DNA from 3 places in the Microlunatus sp. YIM B11417 genome. Region 2 is predicted to be linked to each of the others. Evidence: predicted binding sites of a transcription regulator. Region 2 holds the regulator's gene; each other region holds the start of a gene.
What was found. The regulator HrcA, encoded in region 2, represses chaperone genes, less so after heat shock. The targets are predictions, from matches to a motif close to TTGGCACTCGNNNNNNNCGAGTGCCAA.
Positions count from the first base shown of each region.

Region 1 (4,566 bases), 1.1 Mb from region 2:
AGCCCGGTCGCGCGCGTGGCCTGGGTCGTCCTGGTGGTGCTCACGGCCGGGTACGCGATCAACCACGTCGCCGGCATCGCCGGCTTCTCCGACAACGACACCGACCGGCTGATGTTCGCCGTGTTCGCCGGGCTGAACGCCTACACGCTGATCATCCTGCTGCTGCCGTACCGCCGACGCCGGTTCTGGGCCTGGTCGGCCACCTGGGTCAGCGTGGCGGTGTTCGCGATCTGCCCGCTCTGGGTCGAGCCGCCGATCGGCCTGTTCTACCTCGGCACCGCCGTGGTGCTGGCGATCGCCCAACTCGCCACCCTGCCCGACTTCACCCGGGCAGGGAAAAGGGGCGGCGCCCCGGACCGCTGAGAAGTCCGGGCCACCGCCCCTTTCCTTTGTCCTACAGGCGCGGACTCAGAAGTCCATGCCGCCCATGCCACCCGACGGGTCGCCGGCCGGGGCCGCGGCGGGCTTCTCCGGCTTGTCGGCGATGACCGCTTCGGTGGTCAGGAACAGGGCCGCGATCGACGCCGCGTTCTGCAGCGCGGACCGGGTCACCTTGGCCGGGTCGGGGACACCGGCGGCGAGCAGGTCCTCGTACTCGCCGGTGGCCGCGTTCAGGCCGTGGCCGGCCGGGAGCCCGGCGACCTTCTCCGCCACGACGCCGCCCTCGAGGCCGGCGTTGATGGCGATCTGCTTCAGCGGAGCGGCGGCCGCGGCGAAGACGCTGGCCGCGCCGATCGCCTCGTCACCCTCGAGGTTCACCGACGCGGACTTGGCGGCCTGCAGCAGGGCGACGCCGCCACCGGCGACGATGCCCTCCTCGACGGCAGCCTTCGCGTTGCGCACGGCGTCCTCGATGCGGTGCTTGCGCTCCTTGAGCTCGACCTCGGTGGCCGCGCCGACCTTGATCACCGCAACGCCGCCGGCCAGCTTGGCCAGCCGCTCCTGCAGCTTCTCACGGTCGTAGTCGGAGTCCGAGTTCTCGATCTCGGCACGGATCTGGGCGACCCGGCCGGCGATCTGCTCGCTCTCGCCGGCGCCCTCGATGATCGTGGTCTCGTCCTTGGTGATGACGACCTGGCGGGCCCGGCCGAGCAGGTCGAGATCGACCGCGTCGAGCTTGAGGCCGACCTCTTCGCTGACGACCTGGCCACCGGTCAGGATGGCGATGTCGGTCAGCATGGCCTTGCGGCGGTCGCCGAAGCCCGGGGCCTTGACGGCAGCGGACTTGAAGACGCCACGGATCTTGTTGACGATCAGGGCGGCCAGGGCCTCACCCTCGACGTCCTCCGCGATCACCAGGAGCGGCTTGCCGGACTGCATGACCTTCTCGAGCAGCGGCAGCAGGTCCTTCAGGTTGGAGATCTTGGAGTTGACGATCAGGACGTACGGATCCTCCAGGGTGGTCTCCATCCGCTCCGTGTCGGTCACGAAGTAGCCGGAGATGTAGCCCTTGTCGAACCGCATGCCCTCGGTCAGCTCGAGCTCCAGGCCGAAGGTGTTGGACTCGTCGACGGTGATGACACCTTCCTTGCCGACCTTGTCCATCGCCTCGGCGATGATCTCGCCGACCGAAGCGTCGCCCGCGGAGACGGACGCGGTGGCCGCGATCTGCTCCTTGGTCTCGACCGGCTTGGCGACCTTCGCCAGCTCACCGATGATCGCCTCGACGGCCGCCTCGATGCCGCGCTTCAGCGCGATCGGGTTGGCGCCGGCGGCCACGTTGCGGAGGCCCTCGCGAACCAGCGCCTGGGCCAGCACGGTGGCGGTGGTGGTGCCGTCACCCGCGACGTCGTCGGTCTTCTTGGCGACCTCCTTGACCAGCTCGGCACCGATCTTCTCGTACGGGTCCTCGAGCTCGATCTCCTTGGCGATGCTCACACCATCGTTGGTGATGGTGGGCGCGCCCCACTTCTTCTCGAGCACGACGTTGCGTCCCTTGGGACCAAGGGTCACCTTGACGGCGTCGGCGAGGGTGTTCATTCCCCGCTCGAGGCCCCGTCGCGCCTCGGTGTTGAATTGAATGAGTTTGGGCATAGTTCTCCGCGAGTCCTCCCGCGTTGCTGGCGGTGGATCCCACCGCCGACGGTTGACGAAAATGGCCTACCCACCCAGCGATGCCCGCGACGGACGACCTCGGCTGAGATCTCACCGATGGTTGAGTAGCACTCTCGGTCCGAGAGTGCCAGTTCAATGTTTAGCACTCCCCCGGTGAGAGTGCAAACGATCCGAGCCTGTTCCGGTCATCGTTCCGCGTCGCGTTCCGGGCCACTGTCAGTCGGGATGGATAGGGTCGTGTGAAGACCGAGTGGAGCAGGGCAGCGCTCGGCACCCAGAACCCTCCTGGAACGGAGCCCGATGATCGAATTCGAGTCCGTCACCAAGACCTACCCCGACGGCACCACAGCGGTCTCCGACCTCAGCCTGGTCGTCCCGTCCGACCGGATCACCGTCATCGTCGGCCCGTCCGGGTGCGGCAAGACGACCACCCTCCGGATGGTGAACCGGATGCTCGAGCCGACCGAGGGCCGGATCACCTGGGACGGCGAGCCGCTGTCCGCCCGCCCGGTGACCACCCTGCGCCGCCAGATGGGGTACGTGATCCAGAGCGGCGGCCTGTTCCCGCACCGGACCGTGCTGGACAACATCGGCACCGTGCCCGGCCTGCTCGGCTGGCCGAAGGCGAAGGCCCGGCAGCGCTCGCTGGAGCTGCTGGACGCGGTCGGGCTGGACCCGGCCCTGGCCCGCCGGTTCCCCGGCCAGCTGTCCGGCGGCCAGCAGCAGCGGGTCGGCGTCGCCCGCGCACTGGCGGCGGACCCGCTGGTGATGCTGATGGACGAGCCGTTCTCGGCGGTCGACCCGGTGGTCCGGGCCGAACTGCACGAACTCTTCCTCGACCTGCAGCGCCGGCTCAGCAAGACCATCATCATGATCACCCACGACATCGACGAGGCGATCGCGCTCGGCGACCAGGTGGCGATCCTCCGGGTCGGCGGCGTGCTCGCCCAGGCCGGCACACCGCAGGAGCTGCTGGACCAGCCGGCGGACGCGTTCGTCGAGGGGTTCGTCGGCAAGGACCGCGGCTACCGGTCGCTGTCCTTCCTACCGGCCGACCGGCTGCCGCTCGCCGAATCCGCGACCACGGCCAAGGGACGGCTGGTGTTCGAGGACGACCTGCCGACCGGCTGGGCCGGGTTCCGCGAGGACGGCGCCGTCGTGCCGCTCGGTGGCACGTTCGACCCGGCGACGGACACGATGCGGGCCGCCCTGGACGCCGCGCTGGCGTCACCGGCCTCGGTCGCCGTCGCCGTCTCCGCGGGCCGGTTCGTGGGCGTCGTCGAGCCGGCCGCGATCCTCGCCCAGGTCGCCGACCACCGCGCCGCCGAGGCCGTACGGGAGCCGCCGGAGCCGGCCGGAGTGGGCCCCGAATGATCGACGTCTCGTTCGACTGGGGCTGGATCGGCCGCAACTGGACCAGCGGCATGCAGATCGGGTCGCTGCTGCTCGAGCACATCGCCCTGTCGATCATCCCGGTCCTGATCGCGGTGATCATCTCGGTTCCGCTCGGCTACGTCGTCTTCCTCACCGGGAAGGCGGCGAACGGGCTGCTGGCGGTGCTCGGCGTGATCTACTCGGTGCCCTCGCTGGCCCTGTTCGTCGCACTGCCGGCCATGATCGGGACCTCGATCCTCAGCCCGGTCAACATCGCCGTCGCCCTGGCCATCTATTCGATCGCGCTGCTGGTCCGCAACGTCGTCGACGGCCTGCGTTCGGTGCCCGGCACGGTGAAGCAGGCCGCCTCGGCGATCGGGTACGGCTGGTTCCGGCGGCTGCTGGTGATCGAGCTCCCGCTCGCGCTGCCGGTGATCTTCGCCGGCCTGCGCGTGGTCACCGTGTCCAACATCGCCATGGTCAGCGTCGCGGCCGTGGTCGGCGGCGGCGCGCTGGGCCAGCTGTTCGACCGCGGCCTGAACTCGTCGTTCCTGACCCCGATCATCGTCGGCCTGGCGCTCAGCCTGATCCTGGCCCTGATCGCGGATGCGCTGATCCTGTTGATCAAGCACCAGACGCTGCCCTGGGCCCGCGGCAGGAGGCTGGCATGAGCCTCCTCTCCTTCCTGCTCGACCCGGCCAACTGGCCCGGCGGCGGCAAGATCATCGACCTGCTGCTGCAGCACCTGTGGTACACGGCGGCCGCGGTCCTGCTCGGCGCGATGATCGCGATCCCGGTCGGCGTCCTGATCGGCCACACCGGCCGCGGTTCGTTCCTGGTGATCGGCACCAGCAACGCGGCCCGGGCCATCCCGACGCTCGGCCTGCTGGTGCTGGTCGTCGTCCTGCTCGGCACCGGCGTGGAGAAGATCGTCCCGGTGCTGGCCGTGCTGGCACTGCCGGCGATCCTGACCGCGACCGCGGCGGGGATCGGCGGTGCGGACCGGGAGGCGGTGCACGCGGCCCGGGCGATCGGGATGACCGAGGGCCAGATCGTCGCCCAGGTCGAGTGGCCGCTGGCACTCCCGCTGATCGTCTCCGGCCTGCGCAGCGCCACGCTGCAGGTGGTCGCGACCGC
Region 1 is NZ_JCAMPJ010000001.1:541,536-546,101, reverse strand. It holds gene AC6CCG_RS02640 (hypothetical protein) at 1-363, shown strand, start outside; gene groL (chaperonin GroEL) at 409-2,034, opposite strand; gene AC6CCG_RS02630 (ABC transporter ATP-binding protein) at 2,356-3,429, shown strand; gene AC6CCG_RS02625 (ABC transporter permease) at 3,426-4,100, shown strand; gene AC6CCG_RS02620 (ABC transporter permease) at 4,097-4,566, shown strand, end outside.
Region 1: a site for HrcA is predicted at 2,195-2,221, ahead of groL (chaperonin GroEL). Genes of this name have one in related genera too.

Region 2 (4,566 bases):
TGGTCTTCCTGGTGCTGCGGCTGGTCGCGCATCGCCAGGTCGAGCCGCTGCTGCAGAAGATCAACGGCTGGCTGACCAAGCACGCGGCCGGTGCGACGTCCTGGATCGTGGCCATCGTGGGCTTCCTGGTCGCCCGGGACGCGCTCTGGCGGCTGGGCGGGATCGACTGGGTGGTCGACCAACTCGGCCGGGTCACCGGTTGATACGACGGTCAGCGCCGGTCCGTTCGCGGAGCGGAGCGGGGGATCTGAAGGGGGCGTCCCCCTTCACGCAACACTGTCAGTAGGCGGCCGTAGGTTCCGGCCATCGAACTGTGGAGACGGGAGGCCTACCATGACAGCTATGACGGCGCCGGCGACCCCTATCGGATTGCCCTACGGACGTGCCCTGACGCGGGACGACCTGGCGGCGATGCCCGATGACGGCCACCGCTACGAACTCATCGACGGGACGCTGATCGTGACGCCCGCGCCCGGCTACGACCACCAGTCGGGTGTGTTGGAGTTGGCCGTGCTGCTGCGCTCCGGTTGCCCGGCCGACCTCAAGGTCATGATCGCGCCGTTCGACGTGGTGTTCGGGAAGAAGACCGTGCTGCAGCCCGACCTGCTGGTCGCTCGGCGATCCGACTTCACAGCCCGCGACCTGCCGAAGGTGCCGGTGCTCGCGGTGGAGGTCCTCAGCCCCAGCACCCGGCACATCGACCTCGGCCTCAAACGGTCCAGGTACGAGGCGGCCGGTTGCCCGTCCTACTGGGTGATCGACCCGAAGGCCCCGTCGATCTCGGCCTGGGAACTCACCGATGGCCAGTACGAGCTCGTCGGCGAGGCCAAGGGCGAGGAGCCGCTGCGGCTGTCGAAGCCGTATCCGGTCGAGATCGTCCCGGCCCGCCTGCTCGACGGCTGACTCAGGCCAGCGGCAACTGCCGCCGCCCGATCTCGGGACGCTCGGCCGCCAGCTGCGCGTAGCCGGGCTCGATCCCGCCCGCCACGTACGACTCCGGATAGGCCCACTCGCCCCGTTCCAGCGCCTGGTCCTGCGGCACTCCGGAGGAGGCCAGCCGCTGCAGTTCGCCGGCGACGGCGGCGACCCGGCCGCGCTGCTCGAAGACGTACTCCCGATCCACCGGCTCGCCGTGCCCCGGCACCGCCCGTGAAGTCTCGGTCATCAGCCCGACCAGCCCGTCCAGCGTGGCGGGCCACTCGTGCGGGAAGCTGTCCGACCCCCAGGACGGCGGCGCGGCCGACTCGATCAGGTCGCCGGCGAAGATCAGTTCGGCGTCCGGCACGACGACCAGCAGGTCTCCGGCCGTGTGACCACGGCCGAGGTGCGCGATCTCGACCCGGCGCCCGCCCAGGTCGATCGCGGCCGCCACGGCCAGTTCGCGGCTCGGTGCCGGCACACCCTCCGCCAGCTCGGCGCGGACCGACTCGTGCGCGATCGTCGTGACATCGGCGAAAGCGGCCAGCCCGTTCGCGTGGTCGTCGTGCGCGTGGGTGACCACGACGGTGGTCAGCGGCGCCGAGGTCACCGCGGCGATCGAGTCGCGGATCAGCCGGCCGTGCTCGGCGTTGCTGCCGCAGTCGACCAGCAGGCAGCCGTCGTCACCGGCGATCAGGCCGAGATTCGCGGACTCGGGTTCGGCCACCGCGACCCAGACCCGCGGAGCGAGCTCCTGCCAGGTGCCGATCGTCCCAGGTCCGCTCGTGCCGTCCGGCTCTCCAACGCTCACCGGGCTAGACTGGCACTCCCCGGCCGTGAGTGCCAAACTGCGGCTCAGCAAGCGAAGGAGGCGTGATGGACGACCGCAAACTCGATGTTTTGCGCGCGATCGTGACCGACTACGTCTCCAGCCAGGAGCCGGTCGGTTCGAAGGCCCTGGTCGAGCGGCACAACCTGCGGGTCTCCCCGGCGACGGTGCGCAACGACATGGCGTCGCTGGAGGAGGAGGGCTACATCACCCAGCCGCACACCAGCGCCGGCCGGATCCCGACCGACAAGGGCTACCGGCTGTTCGTCGACCGGCTGGGCACCGTGAAGCCGCTGTCGGTGGCCGAGCGGCGCGCGATCCAGACCTTCCTGTCCGGCGCGCTCGACCTGGACGATGTGATCTTGCGCACCGTGCGGCTGCTGGCCCAGGTGACCCAGCAGGTGGCGATCGTGCAGTACCCGACGATGAGCAGCGCCACCGTGCGGCACATCGAGGTGGTGTCGCTGAACCCGGGCCGGATCCTGCTGATCCTCATCACCTCGACCGGCCGGGTCGAGCAGCGCTCGTTCGAGGTCCCCGCCTACGACGAGGACACGCTGGCCGACCTGCGGGCGCACCTCAACGCGGCCGCCGACGGCCAGCCCACTGCGGTCGCCGCGACCCGGCTGAGCGAGCTCGCCGGCCGGCTGCCGGTCGACCTGGACCCGATCGCGCCGTCCGCCATCGCCGCCCTGCTGGAGATGCTGGGGACCGAGACGAGCACCCGGCTGGTGGTGGGCGGGGTGCCGAACCTGACCCGCTTCGGGGACGATTTCGAAACCACCGTGAAGCCGGTGCTGGAGGCCCTGGAGGAGCAGGTGGTGCTGCTCAAGCTGCTCGGCGAGGCGACCACCGCCGACGCCGTCACGGTCCGGATCGGGCAGGAGAATCCGTACAAGGAACTGCGGACCACGTCGGTCGTCTCCTCCGGGTACGGTGGAACGGACGACCCCTGGGCCGCGCTCGGGGTCGTCGGCCCGACCCGGATGGACTATCCCTCGACGATGGCCTCGGTGCGGGCCGTGGCCCGTTACGTCGGCCGTTTTCTCTCCGAAGGATGACTCCGATTCCGTCGCAGCCACTTCTGATTAAGGATGTCAGTGCCCAAGATGACTGAGGATTACTACGAAATCCTCGGCGTGCCGCGTGACGCCACGCCCGAACAGATCAAGAAGGCCTACCGGCAACTGGCCCGCAAGCTGCATCCGGACGTGGCCCAGGAGCCGGACGCCGCGGACCGCTTCAAGAAGGTCGCCGAGGCGTACGAGGTGCTGCGGGACGAGCAGAAGCGTGATCTGTACGACCGCGGCGGAGACCCGCTCGGCGGCGGGATGGGCGGTTTCAACGGGTTCGGCGGCTTCAACGGCGGGGCACAGGGCTTCGACTTCACCAACCTGGTCGACGCGATGTTCGGCGGCCAGCAGTCGCGCGGCCCGCGGTCCCGGGTGCGCCGCGGCCAGGACGCGGTGGTGCGGCTCGATCTCGACCTCGCCGAGGCGGCGTTCGGCGCCACCAAGCCGGTCCGGGTCGACACCGCCGTGCTCTGCCCGCGCTGCAACGGCAGCGGCGCCTCCGAGGGTTCCCAGCCGGTGCGCTGCTCGACCTGCCACGGCCAGGGCGACGTGACCCACGTCCAGCGCTCCTTCCTCGGCGACATCCGGACCACCCAGCCGTGCCCGACCTGCCGCGGCTACGGCACGGTCATCCCGGACCCCTGCGTCGAGTGCAACGGCGAGGGCCGGGTCCGGCACAGCCGGACGATCGAGGTCAAGGTGCCGGCGGGCGTCGACACCGGGATCCGGGTCAAGCTGTCCTCGCAGGGCGAGGTCGGCCCCGGCGGCGGCCCGGCCGGCGACCTGTACGTGGCGTTGAACGTGCAGCCGCACGACGTCTTCAAGCGGGTGAACGACGACCTCGAGGTGGTCCTGAAGATCCCGATGACCGCGGCCGCGCTGGGCACCGAGGTCGAGGTGACGACGCTCGAGGCGGACCTGCCCGACGCCGACCCGGCCGACACCAAGGTCATGGTCTCGGTCCCGGCCGGGACCCAGTCCGGCACCCGGATCACGGTCGAGGGCAAGGGCGCGCCGCGGCTGCGCGGCAACGGCCGCGGCGAGCTCGGCGTGACGCTGCTGGTGCAGACCCCGACCAAGCTGGACGACAGCCAGCGCGAACTGCTGCGCCACCTGGCCGAGGCCCGCAACGAGTCGCGGCCGGAGGTCACGGTGCAGCGGCACAGCAAGGGCGTCTTCGGCCGGATCCGCGACGCCTTCGTCGGTCAGTGACCGATCCGATCTTCTGGCTGCCCGACCTCGCTGATCCGCTGCCGCCGGCCGGGACGGTGCTCGCGCTGACCGGGCCGGAGGGTCATCACGCGGCGGTGGTGCGCCGGATCCGGAGCGGCGAGACGGTCCGGCTCGGCGACGGGCGTGGCCGTGCCGTCGCCGGGGTGGTGGTGGCGGCGAACAAGCAGGGACTCCAGGTCGAGGTCACCGAGGCCCTTCCGGTACGGACTCCGGGCCCGCTGCACTACGTCGCCGCTCAGGCGCCGGCCAAGGGCGACCGCTCGGAACTGGCCGTCGAGGTGCTGACCGAGGCCGGGATCGACGAGATCGTCCCCTGGCAGGCCTCCCGGGCCGTGGTCCGCTGGTCCGCGGAGCGCGCCGTGAAGGCCAGGGCCCGCTGGGCCGGCACCGCGAGCGAGGCGGCGAAGCAGTCCCGCCGGCTGACCGTGCCCGAGGTGACCGAGCCGGTGACGACGGCCGGCCTGGTCGAGTTGATCAAGGAAACGGCGCTGACCCTGGTGCTGCACGAGGAGG
Region 2 is NZ_JCAMPJ010000001.1:1,683,659-1,688,224, forward strand. It holds gene AC6CCG_RS08415 (GAP family protein) at 1-203, shown strand, start outside; gene AC6CCG_RS08420 (Uma2 family endonuclease) at 343-903, shown strand; gene AC6CCG_RS08425 (MBL fold metallo-hydrolase) at 905-1,729, opposite strand; gene hrcA (heat-inducible transcriptional repressor HrcA) at 1,792-2,808, shown strand; gene dnaJ (molecular chaperone DnaJ) at 2,857-4,032, shown strand; gene AC6CCG_RS08440 (16S rRNA (uracil(1498)-N(3))-methyltransferase) at 4,029-4,566, shown strand, end outside.

Region 3 (4,566 bases), 1.0 Mb from region 2:
CGGCATCGCCGAACTGCGCCTCGGACCTCAGGACGCGGTCAGCGCGATCATGGCCGTCGCCGGCCATGTCCAGGCCGTCGCCCTACTCGCCACCTCCGAGGCCCGGCACGCGGCCGCATCGGGCGAGGACAACGTCACCTGGTGGCGGCGCCAGGTGCGCGACGCCGGCGGTCCGCACCAGCCCGAACTGGAGCCGATGCTGGAGGGCTACGCCGAAGCCGATCCGGAACAGTGGCTGCGCTTCGACCTGGCGTTGATCTTGGACGGGATCGAGCGGCTGGCCGGCCGCTGATCACTCGCCGGGCCGGAGCTCCAGCCGCTGCGTCGTGGCCGCCTCCACCTGAGCCCGGCCGGCCAGGAACGGCCAGGTCTCGTTGCGGGCCCAGAGCTGGGTCTGGTCGTCGTAGTTCGGGTGGTAGGCGTGGCCGGAGACGCCGGACTGATTGACCCAGCGGGAGCGATCAAGATCACCGAGGTCGATCAGCATCCGCATCGTCGGCCCGTTGATCACCCGGTACGGCTCGTCGAGACGGTAGCCGAGCGCGTTCACCACGGCCGGCCCGCCGGGAACGGCGAAGTCGCCGCGGTTGAAGATTGCCTCGACCGGCGGGATCCCGCTGGCACCGAGGGTCTGGTGCCGCAGTGTCACCCGATGCAGCTTGCCCCACTCCCAATGGTTCGTGTCGCGGGCGATCTTGGAGGTGATCTCCTTGCGGGCCTCGATCATCGCCCGCTCCAGCATGTCGTCGCGGCGCTCGGTGACGTCCGGCGTCGCCCGGTCGTCCCACCAGTCCGCCTTCGGCTGCTCCAGCAGGCGGGACAGCACTCCGTACCAGCGATCGCCGCCGGCCGGCCAGAGCCGTTCCGGCAGCTCGTCGCGGAAGGTGACCTCGAGCAGGTTGTTCACCACGACGTTGAAGTAGGCCGCGGCCGCCGAGTCCGCCGGTGTGCCGTAGTCCCAGCCCACCAAGGTCTTCTGGCCCTCGGCCACCCACGGATCGTCGACCTTGATCTTGAGCAGCAGCGGCACCAGGTCGGCGGCGAACCGGTTCGTGTCGACGTAGAAGAGCTGCTCGGCCTGATCGAGCGTCAGGTCCTCGGCGTTGGCCAGCCGGTCGGTCAGCTCCTGGCTGCGCCACCCGTACGAATAGTCCGAGCCGAGCCGGTACGGGTAGCCCTTCCCGATGATCGGCTGGTTGGCGGCGACGAGGTAGCCCTCCGGCGGATTGAGGCTGTACGGCAGCGCCTGGTACGGGAGCAGCCCGCGCCAGTCGTAGGCCGGGTCCCAGCCCGGGGCGAGAGTGCGGCCGTCGCCCTTGCGCCGCGCCGGCAGCTGGCCCGCCAGCTGGTAGCCGATGTTGCCCTCGACGTCGGCGTACACGATGTTCTGGGAGGGCGCACCGAACCTCGCCAGCGCCTTCCGGAACTGCTCGAAGTTCCCGGCCCGGTTCAGGCCGAAGATCGCGTCCATGGACCGGCTCGGCGTCAGGGCGACCCAGTTGAGCGCGATCCCGTAGTTCTTGCCGTCGTCCGGCTGGCCACCGGAGAGCTGCCCCAGGTCCTGGTCGACGTCGGACAGCAGCGGACCGTGCTTGCCGGTCCGGATGATCAAGGTCCGCGGCTCGTCCTCGCCGCGTACGGTGATCTGCTCGGTGCGGACCTCGAGCGGCTGGAAGGCATTGCCGACCCGCACCGTGTTGCCCTGCAACTCTTCCAGGTAGAGATCCTGGACGTCGGCGTAACTCGTGGTCAGGCCCCAGCTGATCCTGGCGTTCCGGCCGATCACCACGCCGGGCATGCCCGCGAAGCTGAACCCGCTGACGTCGAACGGGCAGGCGTCGGAGACCACCCGGCAGTGCAGCCCGACCTGGGCGAACACCGACGGGATCGAGGTGGCCAGGTGCGGATCGTTGCCCAGCAGCGGTTTCCCGGACTCGGTCCGCGAGCCGGCGACGACCCAGGAGTTGGAGCCGACCTCGGCGCCCAGGTCATCCGGCGCGACCAGCTCGGGCAGCGCCGCCGAGATCCGGCGGACGGTCTCCAGAGCCGGGACGGCCGACCGGCGTTGGGCGTCGGTGAGCGAGGCCGCGGCACCGGTCACCGGGCCGCCCGGCGTGAAGGCGCCGTCGTTGACCTTGCCGGAGCCGACGATCGGGGCGAAGTCGTGCAGGGGGTAGTCCGGCCACAGCTCGGCGGCCCGCTCGCTGCCCACCGCGGCGGCCGTGAGCGCCTGGTCGATCTCCTGCTGCCGGTTCGCCCCGAGGTCCCAGGCCATCGCCTTCAGCCAGGCCAGCGAGTCGACCGCGGTCCAGTCCTCCGGCCGGTAGTTCAGCCCCTGGACGCCGAGCAACGCGTACTCCAGGGACAGGTCGCTGGTGCCGCGTTCCCGGAGGTAGGCGTTCACGCCGGAGGCGTACGCGTCGAGATAGCGCCGGGTCTCGGCCGACAGCAGCTCGAGCTCCTGCTCGGCCACCCGGCGCCAGCCCATCGTCCGGATGAAGGCGTCGGTGTTCACCTGGGACGGCCCGAACAGCTCGGACAGCCGGCCGGCCGTGATGTGCCGCCGCACGTCCATCTCGAAGAACCGGTCCTGGGCATGGACGAAGCCCTGCGCCGCGAACAGGTCCTGCGGGTCGTCGGCGTAGAGGTGCGGCACCCCGCGTGCGTCGCGCAACACCTCGACCGGCCGGGACAGCATCGGCAGCGAGAGCTGGCCCTCGGTCTGCGGGAACGAGCGCCGTACCGTGGTCACGCCGAGGCTGGACAGCCCGCCCAGCGCGAGCACGACGATGATGACGGTCAGGATCAACCAGCGCGGCAGGCGACGAGGCACCGGGTCAGCCTATTGGTTCGACTCGCCCACTCGATTAGCAGTCGGTATGCTTGAGTGCCAGCGGGACCACCACACCGGGCCCGGGAGCAGGAGAACCCGAACACCATGCCTACCTATCAGTACCGATGCACCGCGTGCAGCAACGAGCTCGAGATCGTGCAGAAGTTCACCGACTCGCCGTTGACCACCTGCCCGGAGTGCTCCGGATCGCTGCGCAAGGTCTTCAACGCCGTCGGCGTCGTGTTCAAGGGTTCCGGTTTCTATCGCACCGACAGCCGGTCGGACGGCAAGTCCGGCGGCAGCGGTACGAAGTCGGACTCGTCCTCCTCCTCGTCGTCGTCCGGCGAGAGCAAGTCCGACGCGGCGAAGAAGAGCGACTCGTCCTCCTCGACGACGTCCTCGTCCTCGGACTCCGGCTCGGCCAAGTCCGGCTCCGCGAGCTCGAGCAGCTCCGGGTCCAGCGGCTCCAAGGTCAGCGCCGGCGCCGCCTGACTTGTCCACAGGCGCGGCCATCGCCGTGCAACTGTGGACAGCGTGAACGGCCCGCGCCCTCCTGCTTAACCTCCTCGGGCGAGAACCCGAGGAGGTCATCGTGCAATCCCCATCCCGTCGGTCCGGGCTTCGTCAGGCCTGGCGCAGCCTGGCCCGCGCCGTGTCGTGGCACCGGCGCAAGCTGGCCGTCGTCGCGGCCGTGCTGGCCGTGCTGACCGGTATCAACGCCGCGGCACCGCAGCCGCCGGACACCGTCACCGTGCTCCGGGCCGTCGACCTGCTGCCCGGCGGCAGGCCGGTCGCCGAGGGCCAGGTCCGGGCCGCGGAGGTCGCCGTCGGCTCGGTCCCCGACGAGGCCCTGACCGACCCCGGGCAGGCGATCGGCCGGCTCGTCGCGGGGCCGGTCCCCGCGGGCCAGGTGCTGACCGGCTACGACCTGGTCGGCGAACGGTCGGTCGGTCCCGGCCGGCTGCTGGCTCCGGTCCGGCTCGCCGATCCCGGCCTGGCGGCGGTGCTGCGGCCCGGCGACCTGGTGGACCTGCTGGCCGCCGACGGCCAGGGCGGGCCGGTCCGGACCGTCGCCGAGCGGGCCCGGATCGTGACGATCCCGGTGAACGAGGAACCGGCCCCGGAGGCGGGCGGCGTGCTCGTCCTGGTTGAGGCCGACGCCGAGACGGCCGCCGAGCTGGCCCGGGCCGCGAGCGTCTCGACCCTGTCGGTGCTGCTCCGCTGAGGGCAAGATCATTTCGGCAAGATCATTTCCGCCAAGATCGTCTCTGCTAGTGTCCCTGTGATCTTGGTCGCAACGACGACGGGCGACCCAGTCAGCGAAATGCCAAGGAGGAGCAGGGGTGAAGGGCTTCAAAGAGTTCCTGATGCGAGGGAACCTCATCGAGCTTGCCGTTGCGGTCGTCATGGCCACGGCGTTCGGTGCGGTGGTCACGGCACTGGTCAACATCATCTTGGACCTGGTCGGCAAGGTCGCCAACGTCGACAGCTTCAGCACGGTCGCGGTCGGCGGGATCAACATCGGCGCGTTCCTGTCCGCGCTGATCACGTTCCTGATCATCGCGTTCGTGGTCTATTTCGGCATCGTGCTGCCGTACAACCGGCTGCGCGAGCGGTTCAAGAAGGAGGAGCCGGAGGCCGCCGCGACGACTGAGGAACTGCTGACCGAGATCCGCGACCTGCTGCGCGACCGGCAGGGCTGACCCCGCCGACTCCGGCCTCAGCCCCCGTGA
Region 3 is NZ_JCAMPJ010000001.1:676,678-681,243, reverse strand. It holds gene AC6CCG_RS03305 (TetR/AcrR family transcriptional regulator) at 1-292, shown strand, start outside; gene AC6CCG_RS03300 (penicillin acylase family protein) at 293-2,833, opposite strand; gene AC6CCG_RS03295 (FmdB family zinc ribbon protein) at 2,939-3,325, shown strand; gene AC6CCG_RS03290 (CpaB family protein) at 3,426-4,058, shown strand; gene mscL (large conductance mechanosensitive channel protein MscL) at 4,177-4,536, shown strand; gene AC6CCG_RS03280 (hypothetical protein) at 4,554-4,566, opposite strand, start outside.
Region 3: a site for HrcA is predicted at 2,868-2,894, ahead of AC6CCG_RS03295 (FmdB family zinc ribbon protein). Genes of this name have one in related genera too.